Regions from separate parts of the Romboutsia sp. LXY-2 genome, predicted to be linked through region 3. Evidence: riboswitches for the same ligand, from Rfam matches in the RefSeq annotation. Region 3 holds a riboswitch; each other region holds the start of a gene.

Region 1 (4,375 bases), on a different contig from region 3:
TCCATCTTTAACTGCATTTTGCGGAGTCATAGTCTGTATACACTTACTTATTATTAGTGTTTCTTTATAGTATTTTCCAACTACTACTTCTATAAAATCTTCATCTATATCAAAGCTTACTATCTGTTTGTTTATCTGCTTGTTTTTAGTTTTATTATTCTTACTTTTTTTATTCAATTTCATATGCTTGGTGTCTATACTAATTAAATCTTTTATATCCTTACTCATTAGTTCTTTTAGCTTATTTTTCTTTATTGACTTTTCTTCTTCCATCTCAATCACCTCTCCCAAAGTTTCTTTTAGATACTATCATACATACTAGTCATCGGTAACATGATTGCTAGTACAATAAATCCTATTACCGCACCCATTACCACTACCAATAGTGGCTCTATCATTGCAGCAGTTATTTGTATTTGACTTTCCAATTCGTCATCATAGAAATCAGCAGTTTTGTATAATATATCGTCTAAAGATCCACTTTCTTCCCCTATTTTTATCATAGTTCCTAGCATTTCAGGGAATATATCACTGTTAATTGCAGTCTTATATAGACCTTCCCCTCTAATTACATGGTCTTTCATTGATATTATTTCTATTTCTGCTAGCTTATTTCCTACTATCTCCGATACAAGCTCTAAAGCTTTTATCATTGGGATACCACTAGATAATAGTACCGATAAGGTTCTAGTAAATCGTGAAACGATAATCTTTTGATTAAGTTTATCTATTATTGGTATTTTTAGTTTTAGTACACTTAAAGAATATGTGCCATGTTCTGTTTTAAAATAAAATTTAATTCCAATTATCACCATAATAACTAGTGACCAGATTGCAATTACGTTTTTAGCTATAAATTCACTGGATGATATTAAAATTTTGGTTACTATTGGCAAATTCGTTCCTAAACTATTAAATAAATCCAAAAACTTAGGCATAACAAAAGTCATAAGCACTGCTACTACTAGTACCGCTACTACAGCTAATACCGATGGATAAGTCATAGCAACTTTGACTTTATTATTTATTTTATTTTCTTTTTCGTATTGTTCTGCCATTCTAAGCATAATGCCATCTAAATTACCTGTAACTTCTCCTACTTCTACCATACTAACTAATAGTTTAGGGAATATTCCATCTTGTTTTCTCATAGCTTCAGATAACATTTCTCCTTTGGCTACATCTTCATCGATATGCTTTATAGCCTCTTTCAACTTTTTATTTGTTGTTTGATTAGCTAGTATCGTTAGTGATCTATTAATAGTTACTCCTGCATCTATCATAGTGTAAAATTGTCTACAAAACATACTTATATCTTTTAATGTTACTTTTGAGAATAAATCCATTTTTATTTCTTTACTCTGAACTATCTCCTCTATTTTTAAAGGATAGTAACCATTTACTCTTAACATTGATATTACATCACTTCTTGACTCTGCTTCACACTCTGCTTGCATTCGTTCTCCTGACTGATTCATTGCTCTGTACTTAAATTTTGCCAAGTGATTCACCCCCATCTATTTATTACATATATATCGAAATAAATTCATTTATTGTTGTTATTCCATCTAAAACTAAATTTTTACATTCTTGTGCTAATGTTGTCATTCCTTTTTCTATAGCTATGTCTCTTAGCACATTCGAATCCTTATTTGCACTTATTATATCTTTATGTTCCCTTTCTATCTCCATTATTTCATATACACCGATTCTATCTTGATATCCAGTATCATTACAATATCCACAACCTTTACCTTTAAATAGGATTACTTCTTTATCTAAGCTTTCTCCTAAAATACCTTTTTCATATATATCTGCCTTGTATGATTCTTTACAATTATTACATATTTTTCTAACTAGTCTTTGAGCTATTACTCCTGTTATTGCTGTAGATACTAAGTATGGTTCAACACCCATATCTATTAGTCTTGTTATTGTAGATGGTGCATCATTTGTATGCAGTGTACTCAATACTAAATGACCTGTAATAGCAGCTTTTACCGCTACTTTTGCTGTTTCTTCGTCTCTAATTTCACCTATCATTAGTATATCAGGGTCCTGTCTCAAAATACTTCTTAGTCCACTAGCAAAAGAAACTCCGTTTTTTGCGTTTACATTAACCTGATTTATTCCATTCATAGTGTATTCTACAGGGTCTTCTATTGTAATTATATTAGTTTCTTCTGAATCTAGCTGTTTTAGTATTGTGTATAATGTTGTAGACTTACCACTACCTGTTGGGCCTGTTACTAGGACTATACCCGTTGGTTTTGATATTATTTTATATAACTTCTTTAAAGATTCATCACTCATTGCTAATACTTCTATGCCCATTTTAAATGTACTTCTGTTAAGTATTCTTATAACGATCTTCTCACCACTAACAACTGGAATTATAGATACCCTTAAATCAACATCTTGATTGTTTATCTTTGTTAGTATTCTTCCATCTTGAGGCACCCTTTTTTCTGTTATATTAAGTCCTGACAATATCTTGATTCTTGTAACTAAGGGGCCTAGGCTTTCTTTTTGTAATGTATTTACTATTTGAAGTTTTCCATCTATTCTATATCTTATCCTAACTTCGTCTTCAAAGGGTTCTATATGTATATCCGAAGCTCTCATTTCCACTGAATTTCTAAATAGATATTCGACCATTTTGACAACAGGTGCATTTTTTACATCATCTATTTCATCAGCTTCAATTTCCATAGCCTTATATTCAAGACTCTCTTTAGATAATTCTTCAGCTGCTTTACTCATCTGCTCACTACTATAATATCTCTGTATAAATTTATTAATATCATTTCTATTAGTAATATATGATTCCACTTCAAAACCTGTAGATATAGCCAGATCATCTATAGCATATATATTAAGTGGATCTGATAAAGCAACTTTTAGTTTATTTTCAATTATTCCAAATGGAATCAGTGTATATTTTTCGCATAGACTCTGAGGTACTAACTTTATTACTCTTCTATCAAAAATAGTCTCATTAAGATTTATTTTTTTGATACCAGTTTGCTGTTCTACAGCATCTATAATCTCATCTTCGGTTAAAATATTTAACTCTACTAATACTTCTCCTATTTTTTTACCTAATATTTTTTGTGATTGCAGCGCTTGATTTAGTTGATAATTTGTTAACTTGCCAGCTTCAACTAGTATATCACCCAATCTTTTTTTATTTAAAATGTTCATATTTAATCAAATCCTTCTTTTTGTATTATTCTATGACTTAAATAATGTAATTTTCATTTATTACATAAAAAAGGCTATGTTCTGTAAACACTCATAAATATACAAGCGTTTATAAAATATAGCCGGTTGCACCACTAACTTCATATACTCCAGGTGCCCAAATGCAGAGCATATTTCACAGTTTCAAAATATTATTTATAATAATTATACCATAATATATATCCATTTTTTGTAAATAATATCACTTTTTGATATTATCCATCGATAAAACCACATAAAAAAGACCTAGCACAAAGTGCTAGGTCCTAACCTACTCCCTCAAACCACTAATAATTTAGTAGAGCGCGTTGAAATTTGGGGCGAGGAGAGCAATACACTATTGAACCCATTCGCAAGCCCGAACTTGGCTTGCATGGGTCAATAGTGTATTGCCGACGACCCCCATATTTCAACGATAGCCCACTAAACCTACTAGAATAATATACTTACTGATTCGTTAGAGAATATCTTCTTTATAGCATCCCCAAATAAAGGAGCCACAGTCTTAATTTGTATCTTATCTATCTTCTTATCTTCAGGAAGTTGTATAGTATCAAGTACTATTAACTCAGTTATAGCAGACTCTTCTATTCTGTCTATAGCTGGGCCTGATAACACACCATGTGTACAACAAGCATAAACATCCTTAGCACCAAACTCTCTTAATGCATTAGCTGCGTTACATATTGTACCAGCTGTATCTATCATATCATCTAATAATATAACATTCTTACCTTTAACGTCTCCTATTATATTCATTATTTCAGATACGTTAGCCTTAGGTCTTCTCTTGTCTATTATAGCTAGAGGAACGTCACCTTCTAAAGTATTAGCAAATGCTCTAGATCTTGTAACACTTCCTAAGTCTGGAGATACTACAACTAAATCTTCTATGTTCTTGCTGTTGAAGTAATTAGCTAATATCTTTCCACCTTGTAAGTGGTCTAATGGTATATCGAAGTATCCTTGGATTTGAGTTGCATGTAAATCCATTGTTAATACTCTATCTGCTCCAGCAGCTGTTATTAAGTTAGCAACTAACTTAGCTGTGATTGGATCTCTTGCCTTAGCTTTTCTGTCTTGTCTTGCATATCCGTAGTAAGGAATAACTGCTGTTATTCTACCTGCAGAT
Region 2 (4,375 bases), on a different contig from region 3:
TATTATGTAGTGATCTAAGTCTATAAAGGTGATTATTATTAGTAGGGATACTAAAAACATGTAGTATATTGTTTCTATGTTGTATCCAAAGCTAATGTATATTGTGGCAAAAAGTATACCTGTTAGTATCTCTACTAGTGCGTATCTTGGTGATATTTTTTTACCACAATATCTACATTTACCTTTTAGAAATACCCAGCTTAGTATTGGTACTAAGTCTAATGGTTTTAGTCTTGTGTTGCAGTTGTAGCAATGCGATGGTGGATTTGCTACTGATATTTTTTCTGGTATTCGATAGATGCATACGTTGAAGAAGCTACCGAATATAATCCCTATTAAAAATGATACTATTATAAAATATATATCCATTGTTATATTCTCCATCTATTATTAGTACATATCCATAGCACCATAGCTACTCATACCTAACATTTTTTGAGTATTTTCAAAATCTGTGCATCTACTTAATACAGCATCTGTAGTTATTTTATCTTGTCTATATAAGTTTATTAAGTCTTGATCCATAGTCTGCATACCTTGTCTTGATGATGTTTGTATTATGTTTGGTATTTGGAATGTTTTATTTTCTCTTATCAGGTTTCTTATTGCTGTATTTGCTATCATTATCTCCAAAGCAGCTACCCTTCCTTGTCCATCTGCTGTAGGTATTAACTGTTGAGATATTACACCTTCACATACTGTTGATAGCTGTATTCTTATTTGTTGCTGTTGCTCTGATGGAAACATATCTACTATCCTATCAATGGTTTTTGCCGCTCCTACTGTATGTAGTGTAGAAAATACTAGATGACCTGTCTCAGCTGCTGTAAGAGCTATTGATATAGATTCAGTGTCTCTCATCTCTCCTATAAGTATTACATCAGGGTCTTGACGAAGTATAGCTCTTAAGGCTGAGTGAAAGCTCTTTGAGTCTGTTCCTATCTCTCTTTGATTTACTATACTGTTTTTGTGCTTATGTACGTACTCTATAGGGTCTTCTAGTGTTATTATATGGGCTTGTCTGTTTGTATTTATGATATCTATAAGGCTAGCTAATGTAGTACTTTTACCACTCCCTGTAGGCCCTGTTACTAATACTAGACCTTTGTGTTTTTTTGTGAAACTGGTTAATACTTGTGGTAAATTTAGATTTTCGAAATTTGGTATGTCTGCGTTTATTGTTCTTATTGCTAGGGTATAATTTCCTTTTTGCTTGTAAGCATTTACTCTAAATCTATTTCCGTCTTCTAAAGATGCAGAGAAGTCTAACTCTCCTATTTGGTCTAGTAGTTTAAATCTTTCCTCTCCTGCTATTTCAAGTACTATTGGTTTTGTGTGTTCATTAGTTAGGATTGTATCTGATAGTTTTATAAATCTATCCTTTACTCTTGCCATAGGATTTGTACCTACTGTTATATGTATATCTGATGCTCCTAGATTGACACCTTTATTTAGCCATTCATATATATCCACTTTATATGTCTCCTCTTTTTCTAATATTTTACATTATAAACCCAATTTATAGATATTATAATATATCTATTGTTATTTATCTATATTGTAAAATTAATATATATTCATACTAATAGCAGTATTTATTTTTTATTATTCCAATCATTTATATTTAAATATTTTTAACTAAATATAAATATTTTTTATGACGAGGACTATATTAATTATTTATATATAAGCATTCTCAATCAATGATTCCCCTGTGAGTCGTATCAATTATGAAGCTATTAACTTATATAAACTCAATAAAAATTATCAACATGCAAAAAGTGGAGATAAATATCTCCACTTCTAATATATATTAATCTTTAATTAAAGGTACTTTTATGGTTGCTGTCGATCCGTTATTAGGAGTACTTTCTTTTGTAACACCAAGATCTGAAGCTAATTTATCTATTGAAGCATTACTCATATATGATCCTTTTATATCTATTACTAAAGTAACACCTTTAGTTGCTTGTGTTGATCCTGCCGCTAGTGTGTATGTAACTTTATTCGGAACATCTGGATTAGAATCTAAGTATCCACCTACCAATAAATCTGTTGTTGCTGTTCCGCCAGAAGCTGCTGCTATGCTTGTTGGTACCACATCATTGTCTGAATAGAAAACAGTTGTTGCTGATTTTATAGAAGCTACAGTAGCAGATATATCTGCTCCTTTAGACTTATCTATTTGCTTAAATAATGCGGGTACTGCTACTATTGCTAATATACCTATAATTGCTATTACTACTAATAGTTCTACTAATGTAAAACCTTTGTTGTTTTTCTTTTTCTTTAACATAAAAGTTCCCCCTCAATTTTCATTACTATAGACATAAAAAAAGGCCTCAAATATATATAGAAAATCTATATAATTTAGATAGCCGGTTGCACCACTTACTCCATATGTCTCAGGTGCCCATGTACAAGACATACTTCTTAGTATCTATAGTATTTTTATATACTAATTATAGCATGTTTTATCTCTACACGCATTACTTTTATTACATTTTTTACCATATTATTATTTTATAGTATTACTACTTTAGTATATATTCTTTTACTACTTACATTTAATAAATCAATAAAATTAGAAGCTATTTTTATAGCTTCTGATTTTATTATTAAAATAATTCTGGCATCTCTTCACTAATATTTAAAATTGTCGGAATATCCCTATCCATATTAGCTATAGATGAATATTGCCCGTTATCCTGTAGTAATAATGAATAGGCCAATACATAGCTTGTTTTTTTGTTATTAAATCTATTTAAACCCTTAACATCAATAGTTCTTCCTGTAATATATTGTGAACCAATTTTTATTTTTGAATTAGGGTCAACTGTCATATCTTCATTATACCTATATAGATATATGCTATCTTCATCTAGCATGGCATTTTCCGGTATTACTACTTTGAAATTCCCATTATCTTTATTTATATCTACTTTAACTCCCAAGGTATAATATACATTTTTTACACCATTTATAGTACCTTCTTGGACTTTATAATTATTTTTATCAGTAAGTAGTAGTCCATGTGACACTATTTTATTTATACCTTGAAGAATAAAACTACTTTCAGGTAAATTTTGTTCTTTAATTATTTGCTTATTATTCAAAGATACATCATTATAAATAATTTTACCATCTGATTCACTAAATATCACTTTTCCAAGATTCTCACTGCTTATTTCTAGTCTTATCTTCACAGGTTCTGAATAATAAAAATAACCTTCTTTGGCATCTGCTTGAGTGTTTAGTTTATAATTAACAACGCCTTCAATTACACCATTTAATTTATTTGTACTCCCACTATTATAGGCATAGTTGAATGTATGTGTTGATGATCCTATCTGAGATTTTACATCAAATCCATTCGGTAAAATATCTGTTAATTGAATATTGTTTACATATAAACTTTGCACTAACTGAGCATTGTTAAGATCCTGTTTTGTTCGATAAAAATCTGTTACAGGTATATTGTTTGGTGTTAATGTATATTCTAGTACAAAATTATTATTGTAATAGTTTGTTATACTTCTTTGTAGTGTAAATCTTGTATCAACAATAAATGGACCATATTTACCTTGCTTTGTCATTTTAAAATTATCACCTGTTTTCATTCCAGACTCATATAATATATAATATTTGCCTGGTTCTTCAGGTATCTTAACACCACTTTCACCTGTAAATCCACCATCTGATGTTTCACCCGGGGCTTTACTTTTAGAAGGATAAAACCATTCTTTAGGTATATTTTTATAGTCTCGCTCATTTCCACTTTTTGTAGTTGTAGTATACTTAAGATTAAATGCAGCTTCAGCTCCACAGTTAAAATACTCTATAAATATAGGATAGTACTTATTTTTATCTAAGTTAATTTTATTTTGTGGGTTATCCCATTTTGGGCCATGAACTGTAAAATTTTCTACAAGAACTATATTTTCGCCATCTACATTTATAGTTACTTTTATTCCATCGTCTGATTTTGTACCAAATCTATACTCTCCACTTTCAGGTACCTTTATATATCCCCATGTTTTACTTGCTTCTTTATATGTCCCACCTACATTGGAGTACTGAGTAAATACATTTTGTGGTACCCATCTACTTTCTTCTCTTTGAGTTATAGGATTATAATATTTTTCTTCTCTTACATAATCACTCGGATTATTGGTAGTTGTTGTAGACGCAGGTTTATAGCTTGCACCATCTGAGTAAGGATACTTGTATAAATCCTCTCTTTTCTCCCATTGACTTGTTAACCAACCTATGTTTGTACTATCTATACCATATTGCGGAAGAGCTGATACATCATAAGATTGTTGAGTCAAATATCCATTTTTAGATAAATCTATATCCCCATTTATATTTCCAT
Region 3 (4,375 bases):
TTTGATTTAGTGCCCAAGGAATACTTTCCGAATCAATGTTAGGTAAAATATATGCATCAAAACCAAGTTCTATGGCTTTTCCAAAAATTGATTTATCTTCTTCAAAATCTAGTATCATTATTTTAATGTTTTTCTTATCTTTAATATTTTTCAAGAAGTTTAAATATTTAATATTCCCATTATTTGTATCTGTAATTATTGTATCAATTCCTTCTAAATCTAATTTTTCATAAGTGTTACATTGCACAATACTTGATACAATACTTTCACCATCTAATATATTTATTAATCCGCTTCTAATAATTAATGAACTTGAAACTACTAGTATATTCATATTTCCCCCATACTTCTGTAAACAGCTATTTGTTTCTTCTTTATATTTATATAACTTAATTGTAATAAAATAAGAAATTTATATAAGTATCATTTCGTAATTTGGTAATTTATGGTGTAAATAGAAATCAACTCTAATAATTTTTCTGAAAATTAATGTTATAATAAATATAATAATTTTATTGTAAAACTATATTTTGAGAGGTGTTTACTTGCGAATAATAATATGTGATGACTTAGAAACCGATAGAATGACTCTTTACGATAATATTAAAAACTATTGTTTTTTAAATAAATATTATATTGATATAATTACATGTAGTAATAGTAATGATCTATTTAATAATTTTGAGGAGAATAAAATCAACCTTATATTTTTAGATATTTATCTAAATGATAATAGTGATATGACTGGTATTGATATTGCAAGAAAAATTAGAGAAATAGATTCAAGCTGTATTATAATTTTTACTACTGTTAGTAATGAGCATGCCCTTGATGCATTCTCTGTGTATGCATTTGATTACTTGGTTAAACCAATAAAATCTGAAGTTCTTCTAAACACTTTAAATAGATGTTTTTCACTATTATCACAGCCTTCAAAGTATATTGAAGTCTTATCTAATAGATTATTAATAAAGATTCTACAAAAAAATATCTTATATATTGAAGTATTTAATAAATATTGTTTGATACATACTACCTCTGATTCAATAAAGACGTATATGACATTATCTCAGATTGAAAAATTATTAGATTCTGATATATTTTTAAGATGCCATAGAAGCTATATTGTAAACTTGGAGCATGTGAAAAATTATTCTGATTGTGATTTTCTTTTATCTAATGGAAGCCAGGTACCTATTTCTAAGGATAAAAAGATTTCAATCAAACAGGTATATCTAGACTATTTATTTAATTTAACTAGAGCTTAAAAATGTTACTGAAATTAGACTAGTGGAAATAAATTTTTCACTAGTCTAATCTTATTTTTATATTTTATAATACTAATAGCCCCTTGTCGTAAGCATATATTGCTGCTTGAATTCGGTCTTTTAAATTTAGTTTAGAGAAAATATTGCTGGTATGTTTTTTTACTGTATGTTCAGTTATAAATAAGTCCTTTGATATTTCAAAATTACTTTTACCTTTTGCTATGCATATTAGTATTTCTCTTTCTCTTTTTGTAAGTTCATCCACTTGTTCTGTACTTTTTCTTGATATATAATTTTCTATAAAATCTCCATCGTAATATTTTTTTCCTTTAGATAATTGTTTTACAGCATAAGCTATATCTTCTGAATCGATATTTGCCAATATGTATCCATCTACTCCTGCCTTCATACATTTTGAAAATATACTTTTATTTTCATAAAAATCTAATATCATGATTTTGGCATTAGTCTTACATTTTATTTCTCTAATATAATCTAAATATTGTTCATTATTCTTGTTTAAATCGATAAGTATTAAATCATAATTTCCTTCATATGCTTCTGAAAATATATGACTTTCTGTAATGTCTCTTACACAGTTTTCTTTTGATAATATGCCTTCTATACCTTTTCTAATTATAAGTGATTCTGATATTACAATAACTTGCATATTTATTCCCCCTTAAAAATATACCAGTTATTTAGCCGGTTGCACTACTAGCTCCATATATCTCTAAGTGCCCACATATAAGATATATTTCTTCACTTCTAAAAACTATTTTTTTCTTCACTTAAAAGATTAATAATTTTAATACTTTTTAATTATATTTTAAATTAATTTTTAATGGTTGTAATCATAATGGGGTAGTAATTTTAATGGTACTTTAGAATAATTTAGATTCCTAATTATTACATTTTTCTACAATAAAATAAAGTAGTCTAGCTTTTATGCTAAACTACTTTATTTTCATAGACTATAACCTCTTAATAGTAAAGAAATCATTATTTCTCAAACATTACTTATATGCACTACTAGTATACCTCTACTTGTCTACTTAACTTAATAACTTTTTTGTGCTCACAGTTTGCTTTATGCTTGTCTCTTTCTTCAAAGCTCCAAAACAATTCACCACAGTATCTACACACAAATATTATACCTTTATTATTATCTAGCGAACTATTTAATTCATTATTATCCATTCTTTCTCCTTGTACTAATACCCAGACTTCTTTTTATATACTCTAAGTATTATCAGGATTCTTATCTTTAATACTACTTAATTGCACTTACTATAACCACACTGCATACAAATAGCGCAACCACCTGTAGGTATTATTGCTTCATTACCACACTCTGGGCAAACAAATCTTTCACTTTCATGTTCTTTATTACTATCTTTATTATGTTCAGCATTACTTTCCTTCTTAACTTCTTTTACATTTTTCTCTTCTGTCTTTTCTTCGCTACTTTCTTTATCTTCACTTTTCTTGTTCTTATTTTTATCGTTTAATAGTACACCACTTCTCTTACATCCATCACGATATATTGTTATTCCCTTAAGATTATTTTTCCAAGCTAACATATATATATCGTAAACATCTTTAGGAGTAGCTTGATAAGGAAGATTTATTGTTGATGAAATTGATGCATCAATGTATTTTTGCCAAGCATTTTGCATTTCTATTCTTTCTTTAGGGCTTAAAGTCATAGCTGTTACAAAGATGTCTGGTAGATCTTTTTCATCTATTAAATCCTTCACATCCATGTATTGTTCAACTATTGGAGTGTATACCTTGTAATATACATCCTTGTCATGTAGTGTCTCTGTCTTTCTTGTGTAGGACGTATTAAACATTGGCTCTATTCCACCACTTATTCCAAGCATTGTTGAAATTGAACCTGTTGGTGGTATTGTAAGTATTTGAGAATTTCTAAGACCATATTTTTCAACTAGTTCTTTAACATCTTGCTCTACGTTATTTTTGAAGAACTCTGAACTAAATAAGGCTTCTTTGTTGTAATTTTCATAAGTTCCTTTTGCTTTTGCTATCAGTGCTGACTGTTTTACTGCCGCATTTAGCATTGTTTTTGATAAAGTTTCGCAAAGGTCTATAGCTTCTTTTGAGCCATATCTTATGTTTAGCTTTATCATCATATCAGCAATTCCCATTACACCAAGACCTATTTGTCTGTATTTACCTACTGTTTCTTTTTGCTCTTTTAATGGATGTAAATCTAGTCCTTCTTCTAATACTTCATTAAGTGCTACTACACTTTCATGGACACAGTCTTTAAATTTCTCTATATCAAATATTGCGTTATCTGTAAATGGTTCTACTATAAATTCAGATAAATTTATTGAGCCCAATAAACAACTACCTCCTGCTGGTAATGGCTCCTCCGCACATGGATTAACTCCTGCATATTTAAATTCTTTATCTTCACTTAATAAATGATTTTTCTCAATGTGGTCCCAAAATAGTATTCCTGGTTCTGCATAGTCCCAGTTGTTTACTACTAACTTCATGAAAAGCTCATAAGCATCTACTACCTTACTTACAACTTCACCCGTTGAGTCTACTACAAATTTACACTCATACTTTTCTTTATTTTCAACAGCTTTCATAAACTCATCATTTATTCTAACTGATATATTTGCCTTAGTTACTCTTTCTAAATCTGTCTTTATATCTATAAATTCTCCAATATCAGGATGATTAACATCCATTGATATCATTAATGCTCCTCGTCTTCCTCTTTGTCCTATTAGCCCTGTTGTCATACTGTATAAATCCATAAAGGATACTGCACCTGTAGTTGTCTTAGCTGAGTTATGCACAGCTGATCCTTTTGGTCTTAGTTTTGAAATATCAAAGCCTACTCCTCCACCATAGCTAAAGGTTCTTGCTAGTCTTTTAGCTGTGTCAAAGATACTTTCTATACTATCTTCAGGTGGTGTTAATACGTAGCAATTTGAGTAGGTTACTTTTATACCTTCCTTTGGCAATCCTCTATTTGCTAATATTCGCCCTGCAAATAAGAACTTTCTCTCTTTTATTAGCTTTGCTATTTTCTTATTGCCTCCAGATATTCTTTCTATCCATTC

Evidence for each region. A riboswitch is a leader RNA that binds a small molecule or an ion and turns the genes downstream of it on or off. The one in region 3 is predicted to bind cyclic di-GMP.
Region 1: linked by a shared signal. The riboswitch ahead of ACI48P_RS20705 (GspE/PulE family protein) and the one ahead of ACI48P_RS16440 (LuxR C-terminal-related transcriptional regulator) in region 3 are both predicted to bind cyclic di-GMP.
Region 2: linked by a shared signal. The riboswitch ahead of ACI48P_RS20750 (type II secretion system protein) and the one ahead of ACI48P_RS16440 (LuxR C-terminal-related transcriptional regulator) in region 3 are both predicted to bind cyclic di-GMP.

Annotation. Positions count from the first base shown of each region.
Region 1 is NZ_JBKFGI010000019.1:42,245-46,619, reverse strand. It holds gene pilM (type IV pilus biogenesis protein PilM) at 1-273, opposite strand, end outside; gene ACI48P_RS20710 (type II secretion system F family protein) at 300-1,502, opposite strand; gene ACI48P_RS20705 (GspE/PulE family protein) at 1,525-3,204, opposite strand; cyclic di-GMP riboswitch class II at 3,316-3,399, opposite strand; gene ACI48P_RS20700 (ribose-phosphate diphosphokinase) at 3,676-4,375, opposite strand, start outside.
Region 2 is NZ_JBKFGI010000019.1:54,478-58,852, reverse strand. It holds gene ACI48P_RS20760 (prepilin peptidase) at 1-369, opposite strand, end outside; gene ACI48P_RS20755 (type IV pilus twitching motility protein PilT) at 391-1,473, opposite strand; gene ACI48P_RS20750 (type II secretion system protein) at 1,814-2,296, opposite strand; cyclic di-GMP riboswitch class II at 2,368-2,451, opposite strand; gene ACI48P_RS20745 (VWA domain-containing protein) at 2,619-4,375, opposite strand, start outside.
Region 3 is NZ_JBKFGI010000011.1:93,261-97,635, forward strand. It holds gene ACI48P_RS16430 (response regulator transcription factor) at 1-334, opposite strand, end outside; gene ACI48P_RS16435 (LytR/AlgR family response regulator transcription factor) at 546-1,268, shown strand; gene ACI48P_RS16440 (LuxR C-terminal-related transcriptional regulator) at 1,333-1,938, opposite strand; cyclic di-GMP riboswitch class II at 1,963-2,046, opposite strand; gene ACI48P_RS16445 (hypothetical protein) at 2,301-2,468, opposite strand; gene ACI48P_RS16450 (adenosylcobalamin-dependent ribonucleoside-diphosphate reductase) at 2,546-4,375, opposite strand, start outside.